3 regions of the Billgrantia sp. NRB1 genome follow, and region 1 is predicted to be linked to each of the others. Evidence: predicted binding sites of a transcription regulator. Region 1 holds the regulator's gene; each other region holds the start of a gene.
What was found. The regulator sigma-54, encoded in region 1, starts transcription at its own class of promoters, with help from an activator protein. The targets are predictions, from matches to a motif close to TGGCACNNNNNTTGCTNT.
Positions count from the first base shown of each region.

Region 2: glnA (glutamate--ammonia ligase) is a predicted target of sigma-54. The motif match lies at 1,105-1,122, and genes of this name have one in related genera.
Region 3: ACZIYR_RS04735 (nitrate reductase) is a predicted target of sigma-54. The motif match lies at 1,457-1,474, and genes of this name have one in related genera.

Region 1 covers NZ_CM167783.1:2,622,720-2,625,993, forward strand. The annotation lists gene lptA (lipopolysaccharide transport periplasmic protein LptA) at 1-113, shown strand, start outside; gene lptB (LPS export ABC transporter ATP-binding protein) at 124-849, shown strand; gene ACZIYR_RS11950 (RNA polymerase factor sigma-54) at 1,012-2,424, shown strand; gene hpf (ribosome hibernation-promoting factor, HPF/YfiA family) at 2,537-2,845, shown strand; gene ptsN (PTS IIA-like nitrogen regulatory protein PtsN) at 2,852-3,274, shown strand, end outside.
Region 2 covers NZ_CM167783.1:385,931-389,204, forward strand. The annotation lists gene ACZIYR_RS01695 (tripartite tricarboxylate transporter permease) at 1-205, opposite strand, end outside; gene ACZIYR_RS01700 (hypothetical protein) at 207-665, opposite strand; gene glnA (glutamate--ammonia ligase) at 1,259-2,665, shown strand; gene ACZIYR_RS01710 (DUF4124 domain-containing protein) at 2,846-3,274, shown strand, end outside.
Region 3 covers NZ_CM167783.1:1,038,814-1,042,087, reverse strand. The annotation lists gene ACZIYR_RS04735 (nitrate reductase) at 1-1,329, opposite strand, end outside; gene ACZIYR_RS04730 (ANTAR domain-containing response regulator) at 1,724-2,338, shown strand; gene ACZIYR_RS04725 (CmpA/NrtA family ABC transporter substrate-binding protein) at 2,348-3,274, shown strand, end outside.

The sequences.
Region 1 (3,274 bases):
CCGGCGGCTATCTCGAGTACTTTCTCGACCGCCGCGTGGTCCAGGCCCGCGCAGAGGGCGAAGGGATTGAAGGCCGCCAGCGCATCCGCATGACCCTGCAGCCCGAGCAGTAAGGCATCCTCCATGAAGACTCTGCAGGCCAGCCATCTGGCCAAGAGCTATAAGCGCCGCCGCGTGGTTCACGATATCAGCCTGACCATCGAGCAGGGCAGCATCGTCGGCCTGCTCGGCCCCAACGGCGCCGGCAAGACCACCTCCTTCTATATGATCGTGGGCCTGGTACGCGCCGATGCCGGCACGGTGCATATCGACGATCGCGATCTCTCCGGCGCCGCCATGCACGAGCGCGCCAGGGCCGGGATCGGCTACCTGCCGCAGGAGGCCTCGATCTTTCGCAAGCTATCGGTGGCCGACAACATCATGGCCATTCTCGAGACCCGCAAGGATCTGGACCGCAGCGGCCGCCAGGCGCGCCTCGAGGGCCTGCTCGAAGACTTCCATGTCACCCACATTCGCGACAACCTCGGTATGAGCCTTTCCGGCGGCGAGCGCCGGCGAGTGGAGATTGCCCGGGCGCTCGCCACCGAGCCCGCCTTCATCCTGCTCGACGAGCCTTTCGCCGGCGTCGACCCCATCTCCGTGGGCGAGATCAAGGGCATCATTCGCCAGCTCAAGGCGCGGGACATCGGCGTGCTGATCACCGACCACAACGTGCGCGAAACGCTGGATATCTGCGACACCGCCTACATCGTCGGCGACGGTCAGATCATCGCCGAAGGCGACGCCGAAGCCATCCTCACCAACCGGCGGGTGCGCGAGGTATATCTGGGCGAGGACTTTCGCCTCTAATCCTATATTGATCGCAACATGCTGATATGAATGTTATTGCGCCACCTCGGCACACAGATTGCGCCTGGTATACTTATTGCAAGAAATTTATCGAAGAGTCTCTTGCATGTCACCCGGCCGCGGTCTAGGGTGGGGCTTTTCGGCAAATGAGCAACGTCTCTCATGGCCATGAAAGCTTCTCTGCAACTGCGCGTCGGCACTCAGCTGACCATGACCCCTCAGCTGCAGCAGGCCATCGCCCTGCTGCAGCTCTCCACCCTGGACCTGCGCCAGGAGATCCAGCAGGCGCTCGAGTCCAACCCCATGCTGGAGCTCGACGACGGCTTCGGCGAACAGCAGGTCAGCGAGACCCCCGAGGACGACTGGGCCAGCGAGATTCCCAGCGAGCTCAGCACCGACAGCGACTGGTCGGACACCTACCAGGACCTGGGCGCGCCCGCCGGGGGCGAGGGCCCCGACTTCGAGCGCCAGGCCGAGGGCCAGAGCCTCAATGGCCACCTGGTCTGGCAGCTGGCCATGACCGACCTGGAGCCGCGTCAGCGACTGATTGCCGAGAGCCTGATCGACGCTGTGGACGGCGCCGGCTACCTGGCCCAACCGCTGGAAGAGATCCGCGACGGCCTTCGCCAGCAGGGACTCGAGGGCCTGCCGACCCGCGAGGTCGAGCAGGTGCTGCTGCGCCTGCAGCAGTTCGAGCCGACCGGCGTCTTCTCCCGCGACCTGCGTGAATGCCTGATGCTGCAGCTAGGGGCGCTGCCGGACGACACGCCCCTGCTGCCCCAGGCGCGGCGCCTGGTCCGTCAGTTCCTGGAGGCCCTGGCCGCCGATGACCGCCGGCTCCTCAAGCGTCGCCTGGGCCTTGAGGATGCCGAGCTGGACGCGGTCATCCGCCTGATCCGCACCCTCGACCCCCGCCCCGGCAGCGCCTACGGCGAGGTGGGCAGCGACTACGTCATCCCCGATCTGGTGGCCCTGCACGACCACCGCGGCTGGCGCATCGAGCTCAACGCCGAAGCGCTCCCGCGGCTGCGCATCCAGCCCGACTATATGGCCCTGGTGCGTCGCGCCGACAAAAGCCAGGACAACCAGTTTCTCAAGGATCACCTGCAGGAAGCTCGCTGGCTGATGAAGAGCCTGGTCAGCCGTAACGATACCCTGCTGCGCGTCGGTCGCGAGATCATGGCCCGCCAGATCGACTTCCTCGAGCAGGGCGAGGAGGCCATGAAGCCGCTGGTGCTGGCCGATATCGCCCAGGCCGTGGAGATGCACGAGTCGACCATTTCCCGGGTCACCACCCAGAAGTACATCCACACCCCCCGGGGCGTGTTCGAGCTGAAGTTTTTCTTCTCCAGCCAGGTCGGCGGCGAGGGCGAGGGTGACGCCCACTCCAGCACGGCGATTCGCGCCCGCATCCGCAAGCTGGTGCAGGGAGAAGCGCCTCGCAAGCCCCTGTCGGACAGCCGCCTGGTGGACCTGCTGGCCGAGGACGGCATCCGCGTGGCCAGACGCACGGTAGCGAAGTATCGCGAGGCCCTGGGCATTCCCTCCTCGAGCGAGCGCAAGCGCTTCAAATGACGCCGTTCGCCGCCGCGCCCGACCCCCGTGGCGAGGCGCTGAAACAGGGGGTTTGCAAGGCAGGAAAAAGGGTTACAATCGAATCACCACACGAAAGACGAAGGAGCCTGCCATGCAAGTCAATATCACCGGCCACCATGTAGAGCTGACCGATGCCCTGCGCGACTATGTTGACGAGAAACTCACTCGCGTGCAGCGCCATTATGACAACATCACCAATGTGCAGGTGACGCTCTCCGTGGAGAAAGAGCGCCAGCAGGCCGCCTGCACCCTGCATGCCGCCGGTGCCGACCTTCATGCCGAAGCCATGGACGCCGACATGTATGCCGCCATCGATGCGTTGACCGACAAGCTCGACCGCCAGCTGGTCAAGCACAAGGAAAAAGCACAGGCCCGCGCCCAGGGCGCCGGCGCTCGCTGATTCCCCATGACACTGGAAACCATCCTGCCCCCCGAACGCACCCTGTTCGGGGTTCCCGGCGGCAGCAAGAAGCGGGTGCTGGAGTTTTTCAGCACCTTCATTGCCCAGAACACCCCGAGCCTGGATAGCCAGGAGGTCTTCGACCGGCTGATCGGCCGGGAGCGCCTGGGCAGCACGGGCATCGGCAACGGCGTGGCCATCCCCCATGCGAGAAGCCCCCACTGCCACGCTCCGGTGGCCGCCTTTCTCAGGCTTGCCGACCCCATCGAATTCGACGCCATCGACGGCGAGCCAGTCGATCTGGTCTTCGTGCTGCTGGTCCCGGAGGAGGCCGACGATACCCATCTGGCGCTGCTGGGCCAGGTGGCCGGCATCATGAACGACGTCGAGACCCGCACGGCCCTGCGCAAGAGCGCCAGTCAGCGGGAG
Region 2 (3,274 bases), 2.0 Mb from region 1:
TGGAGAGGCCGATCAGAAAGGCGATGGCGGCGTAGGCCGACATGTAGAAGGTCAGCGGGATGGCGATGGCGATGGCCACCGCCCGGTTGAGCCCCGGGATCACGCCGACGATATAGCCGAGCAGCACCCCGCCGAGGATGATGGCGATGGACTCGTAGTGGAAGACGGCGGCGAAGGAGCCGAGGATGGCGTCGAATCCGATCATGTCATACCACTCCGATGCGCATCAGGTGGGCCGTGAGGCCATAGAGGCCGGCGGTGGGGACGGCGGCGGTCAACACCACCACGTACCAGCGGCGTTCGCCGAGCAGCAGCAGCAGGCCGCCGATCAGGGCCGGCGCCACCCAGGTCAACGGGAAGCGGTCGATCAAGGCGATGAAGCCGAGCACATACACAAACGGCCACGCCTGGTGCCAGAGGTGGCCGAGATCGGGAAGGATGGCGAAGGGCTCGCCGCGGCGCTTCAGGGCGATGGCGCTTACCACCGAGAGGGTGATGGAGCAGCCGAGGATCAGCCAGGCGCCGAGGGTGGCCAGCCGCTGGGGCTGCAGGCCGAACGCGAAGCCGCTGCCGCCGTAGGTGGGAATGATCCAGGTCAGCAGCACCACCGTCACGGCGGCAACACCTAGCCCGGACCAGAAATTCTTACGTGGCATATCAGTCATGTGAGTCTGTTGTTGGAAGTTGTCGTTGTGGGTGGCGGGCCGATGCGGCCAATGGCGCGGATGAAGTAGCGCTTTTTATTGAATATCAGCTTGATGAAATGCTGATTTGCTACGTATCGCGGTAGCGATGGACGGTATCCTCTGGTCGACACCCTCACAAACCCTAGATTAAACGAAAAATTAACGACGCTGCTTGACCGCTGCCGTTGACCTGCCGCCCAAGATGTACTTGCTCTACGGCGTGGCAGCGCCTGAAGAGTCTGCACAAAGCTAGTGCACTTTTGTGTTTTGGGCACTTTATTGGTGCATTTGCCGAGGCTTGAGGGAGCGTTGGCGGCAGCGATTTTTTCCAGGCGCTCTTCGGGTGCACGGGCGAAGAGAGAAAAACCGATTGTTTTTCAAGTGTTTGTCTGTTTTTCCGTCACTCTTGGTGCGATGTTGGCACGCTGTCTGCATTGTATTGGGCAGCGCCATGTTCGTGCATGGTGGTCGTGGGCAGCCGGCCTGCGGCGTGCTACAACATTTGCTGGGACGAACCAGCGCCAGTGGATCACTCGCCAACGAATCGAGCCTAGGCTCAAACGGAGGACAGCATGTCAGCCAAGACTCTCGCCCTGATTGAAGAGCATGATGTGAAATGGGTGGACCTGCGTTTCACCGATACCAAGGGCAAGGAACAGCACGTCACCATCCCCGCGCGTGACATCGATGAAGAGTTCTTCGAGAACGGCCAGATGTTCGACGGCTCCTCCATCTCCGGCTGGAAGGGGATCAACGAGTCGGACATGATCCTGCGTCCGGAAGACGGTACCGGTTTCCTCGACCCGTTCACCGAAGACGCCACCCTGGTGCTGCGCTGCGACATCATCGAGCCGGCCACCATGCAGGGCTACGAGCGTGACCCGCGCTCCATCGCCAAGCGCGCCGAAGCCTACCTGCAGTCCAGCGGCCTGGGCGACACCGCCTTCTTCGGCCCGGAGCCGGAGTTCTTCATCTTCGACGAGGTGCACTGGAAGGCCGATATCGAAGGTGCCATGTACAAGATCACCTCCGAGGAGGGGGCCTGGTCCACCGACCGTCAGGTCGAAGGCGGTAACCTGGGCCACCGTCCGCGGGTCAAGGGCGGCTACTTCCCGGTGCCGCCGGTGGACAGCTTCCACGATATCCGTGGCGCCATGTGCAACACCCTGGAGGCCATCGGCCAGACCGTCGAGGTGCACCACCACGAGGTGTCCAACGCCGGCCAGAACGAGATCGGCGTCAAGTTCAACACCCTGGTGAAGAAGGCCGACGAGCTGCAGGAGATGAAGTACGTGGTCCACAACGTGGCTCACGCCTACGGCAAGACCGCCACCTTCATGCCCAAGCCGCTGGTGGGTGACAACGGCTCCGGCATGCACGTCCACCAGTCGTTCTGGAAGGATGGCGTCAACCAGTTCGCCGGTGACGAGTACGCCGGGCTCTCCGAGATGGCGCTCTACTACATCGGCGGCATCATCAAGCACGCCCGTGCCCTGAACGCCTTCACCAACGCCTCCACCAACTCCTACAAGCGTCTGGTGCCTGGCTTCGAGGCGCCGGTGATGCTGGCCTACAGCGCCCGCAACCGGTCTGCCTCCATTCGTATCCCCTACACCGCGAGCCCCAAGGGCAAGCGCATCGAGGCCCGCTTCCCGGACCCGACCGCCAACCCCTACCTGTGCTTCGCGGCAATGCTGATGGCCGGTATCGACGGCATCAAGAACAAGATTCATCCCGGCGACGCCATGGACAAGAACCTCTATGACCTGCCGCCGGAAGAGGGCAAGGCCGTGCCCACCGTGGCCGAGAGCCTCGACCAGGCGCTGGCCTCCCTGGACGCCGATCGTGGCTTCCTCACCGAGGGCGGCGTGTTCACCGACGAGATGATCGATGCCTATATCGAGCTGAAGATGGAAGACGTCGAGCGCCTGCGAATGACCACCCATCCGGTCGAGTTCGACCTGTACTACAGCTGCTGAAGCGGACGGCCGCCCCAGGGCTGGCCGCACCGTACCTGCATGGGGGTTCCGCCACGGTGGAACCCCTTTTTGTCGTACACTCTCCAAGGAGAAGGTGCCGGTCAGGCGTGGCGAAGGCGGCCAAGAGAGTCGGCGAGGCGTCGGCGGGCGGCGTGGAGAGCGACGAAGAGGACTTCCGGTATGAGCAAGGCGTTGGCGTGTCTGGCCCTGGGGCTGATGATGATGGCCACATCGGCGCTGGCCACTACCATCTATCGCACCACCGATGCCCAGGGTAACGTGACCTTTACCGACCGGCCCGATCTCGGCGGCGAGCAGGTGGAACTGGCGCCCCTGACGGTGGTGCCCTCGCGGGGGGAAGTGCGCTCGGCGGAGCCGGAGCGGGTGGAGGGCCGCGAGGCGCCGCGTCGTGACCCGGCCCCGGGGCAGCCCTTCATGCCCTATGATACCTTCCGCATCGTCTCGCCGGAGCACGAAGAGACCCTGCCCACCGGCTACGCCGGTGATGTCGCGGTGGAGCTGGCCATCGAGCCGGCGCTTCGTGAAGACCATCAGGTGCGGCTGCTGGTCGGCGGCGAGGTCAGCCAGTCGGCCATGCATACCAGTGCC
Region 3 (3,274 bases), 1.6 Mb from region 1:
CGGCAGCACGATATCGGCGTAGGGCAAGAGGTCGGTATCGGTCACGCACTCGGAGACGATCACCAGCGGGCACTTGGCCAGCGCCGCCCGCACCCGGTCGACCCGGGGCAGGCTGACCGTCGGGTTGGTGGCCATGATCCACACCGCCTGCACCTCGCCGCGCTCGATCGCCTCGAACAGTGCCACCGCCTTGTGGCCGGGCCCTTCGGGCAGGGTCGGGGTGAGCGTGGCGGTGGTCCAGAAGCGGGTGACCCGGTCGAGGGCCCCGGGGCTGTCGTAGTCCATGTGGGCGGCCAGCTGGTTGGCCAGCCCGCCCACTTCGCGGCCGCCCATGGCGTTGGGCTGGCCGGTGATGGAGAAGGGCCCGGCGCCGGGCAGGCCGAGCTTGCCGCCGGCCAGGTGGCAGTTGATGATGGCGTTGCCCTTGTCGGTGCCGCTGCTCGACTGGTTGACCCCCTGGGAGTAGAGGGTCACCACGTGCAGCTGGCTGGCGAACCAGTAGTAGAAGGTCTCCAGGCGCTCCGGGTCCAGATCGCAGTCGGCGGCCACCGCGGCCACCGAGACGTCGTCTTCCCGGGCCGCGGCCAGCGCCTCCTCGAGGCCCTGGGTGTGGCGCTCCAGATAGACCCGATCGAGCCGGCCCTTGTCGGCCATCCAGGCCAGCAGGCCGTTGAACAGCCGGGCGTCGCTGCCGGGCTTGATGCCCAGGTAGAGATCGGCGATCTCGCAGCTGTCGGTGATCCGGGGGTCGATCACCACCACCCGCATCAGCGGATTGCGGGTCTTGGCCACCTTGAGGCGCTGATAGAGCACCGGATGGTTCCAGGCCAGGTTGGAGCCCACCAGCACCACCAGCTCGGCCTCCTCGAGGTCCTCGTAGCTGCAGGGCACGGCATCGGCGCCGAAGCTGCGCTTGTAGGCGGCCACCGCCGAGGCCATGCAGAGCCGCGAGTTGGTATCCAGGTGCGGCGTGCCGAGAAAGCCCTTGAACAGCTTGTTGGCGACGTAGTAGTCCTCGGTGAGCAGCTGGCCGGAGAGATAGGCCGCCACCGCCCCGTCGCCGTGCTCGCGGCGGGTCGCCGCCAGGCGGTCGGCCACGGCAGAAAGGGCCGTGTCCCAGTCCACCTCCACGCCGTCGAGGCGCGGCCGGGTCAGCCGGCCGTGATCGCCCAGCGTCTCGTGCAGGGCCGAGCCCTTGACGCACAGTCGGCCGTAGTTGGCGGGATGATCGCTATCCCCGGCCACGGCGGCGATTCGCTCGCCGTCGACCTCTGCCACCACGCCGCAGCCGACGCCGCAATAAGGGCAGGTAGTTTTTGCCTGGTGCATGCCGTTCTCCTGGTCGGGGTCGGTCGGAAACGCAGACGCCCATCAACGGCTACCTTGGTAGACAGACGTTGATGGGCGTCGTTGCCGCATCTGAAGGGGGACTTGCAAAGGGCATCTGCAAAGAGCGTTTGCAAAGCGTGTGCCAGAAGCCGCTTTCCCCTCCCCTACCAGTGAGCTGAGTATGATCGCAGGGTATCTGAGGCGTAGCGTGACGCCGCCGATTCGCACCAGCGGCTGCCGCCAAGTGCACTGCTTGCACCAAACCGGTGCCGACTCGGCGCCGCGGCGTAGCCCTTACCCGCGCCGTTGCCGCGGCGCGTCGGCTCTCGGGATGCTGGAATGCATCTTGCATACCCCTGGGCAGACGTGACTTCCCACCAATGACGACACTGCCATGCCCCCCCAGACCACTACTTTAAAGGTGCTGCTAGTCGACGACGAGGTCGTACGCGCCGCCATGGTCGAGGAGGCCCTGATCGCCGAGGGCCATGAGGTCATCTGTCGGCTGCAGAGCCCGGCCAGCCTCAACGAGATGGTCGCGCGTCACGAGCCCGACGTGGTGATCATCGATATGGAGTCCCCCGACCGCGACACCCTCGACAGCATGGCCCTGCTCAACCGCGAGAACCCGCGTCCGGTGGTGTTCTTCGCCGACCAGCACGACCCCGACACCATGCAGGCGGCCCTCAAGTCGGGGGTCAGCGCCTATGTGGTCGACGGACTGGTGGCCGGCCGAGTCAAGCCGATCATCGAAGTGGCCATCGCCCGCTTCGACGCCTTCCAGTCCCTGCGCCAGGAGCTCGACCAGACCCGCAACCAGCTCGCCGAGCGCAAGCGCATCGAGCGCGCCAAGGGGCTGCTGATGAAGCACCAGGGCTGCGACGAGGAGCAGGCCTACCGCATGCTGCGCAAGCTGGCCATGGACCGCGGCCAGCGTATCGCCCAGGTAGCCGACAGCGTCATCGATGTGCTGGAACGCCTGACGCCCCCATCGTCCGAGCCTGAATAGGGATTCCCCATGAGTGTGACATCGACTCCCCCTCCCCACCGCCACCCGACGGCCAGGCCGCTGCCCCCTGAGCTCGACCGCGTGACCCTGGGCTTTATCCCGCTGCTGGATGCCGCCCTGCCGGTGATCGCCCGCGAGCACGGCTTCTTTGCCGAGCAGGGGCTAGAGGTGACGCTATCCCGGGAGAACGCCTGGTCCACCCTGCGCGACAAGGTCGCCGCCGGCCTACTCGACGGCGCCCAGATGCTCGCCCCCATGCCCTTGGCCATGAGCCTGGGCCTGGAGCGCGCGCCCTGCGACACCCTGGCGCCGATCACCCTGTCGCGCAACGGCAATGCCCTGGTGCTCTCCCGCGCGCTTGCCGATGCCTGTAACGTCACCCTCGATGACGCCCCCGAGACCAGCGCCAGGGCGCTGGCCCGAGGGCTGGGCGAACAGCCCGAGCGGCGGCGACCTCGCCTGGCCATGGTCTACCCCTTCTCCTGCCAGCACTATCAGTTGCGCGACTGGCTCACACTCGGCGGGCTCGACCCGGACCGCGACGTGGAGCTGGCGGTGCTGCCGCCGCCGCGCATGGCGGATGCCCTGGAGGCCGGCGAGATCGACGGTTTCTGTGTCGGCGAGCCCTGGGGCAGCCTGGCCCAGCATCGCCAGACCGGGCGCATCATCGCCACCGGCGCCCAGCTCTGGCCGGACGCTCCGGAGAAGGTGCTGGGCGTGACCCGCTCCTGGGCCAGACGCTACCCCGCCACCCTGGCCGCGCTGATTCGGGCGCTGATGGCGGCAAGCCAGTGGCTCGGCGCGGCCTTGGCCCATCGCCGCCAGGCCCGGGACTGGCTGGCGCTGCCGCCCTATCTCGACCGCTCGGTGAGCCATCTCGACACCCTGCACCTGGACAGCGTCCCGATCCACCAGCGCCTGTGCGGCGCCGGCGTG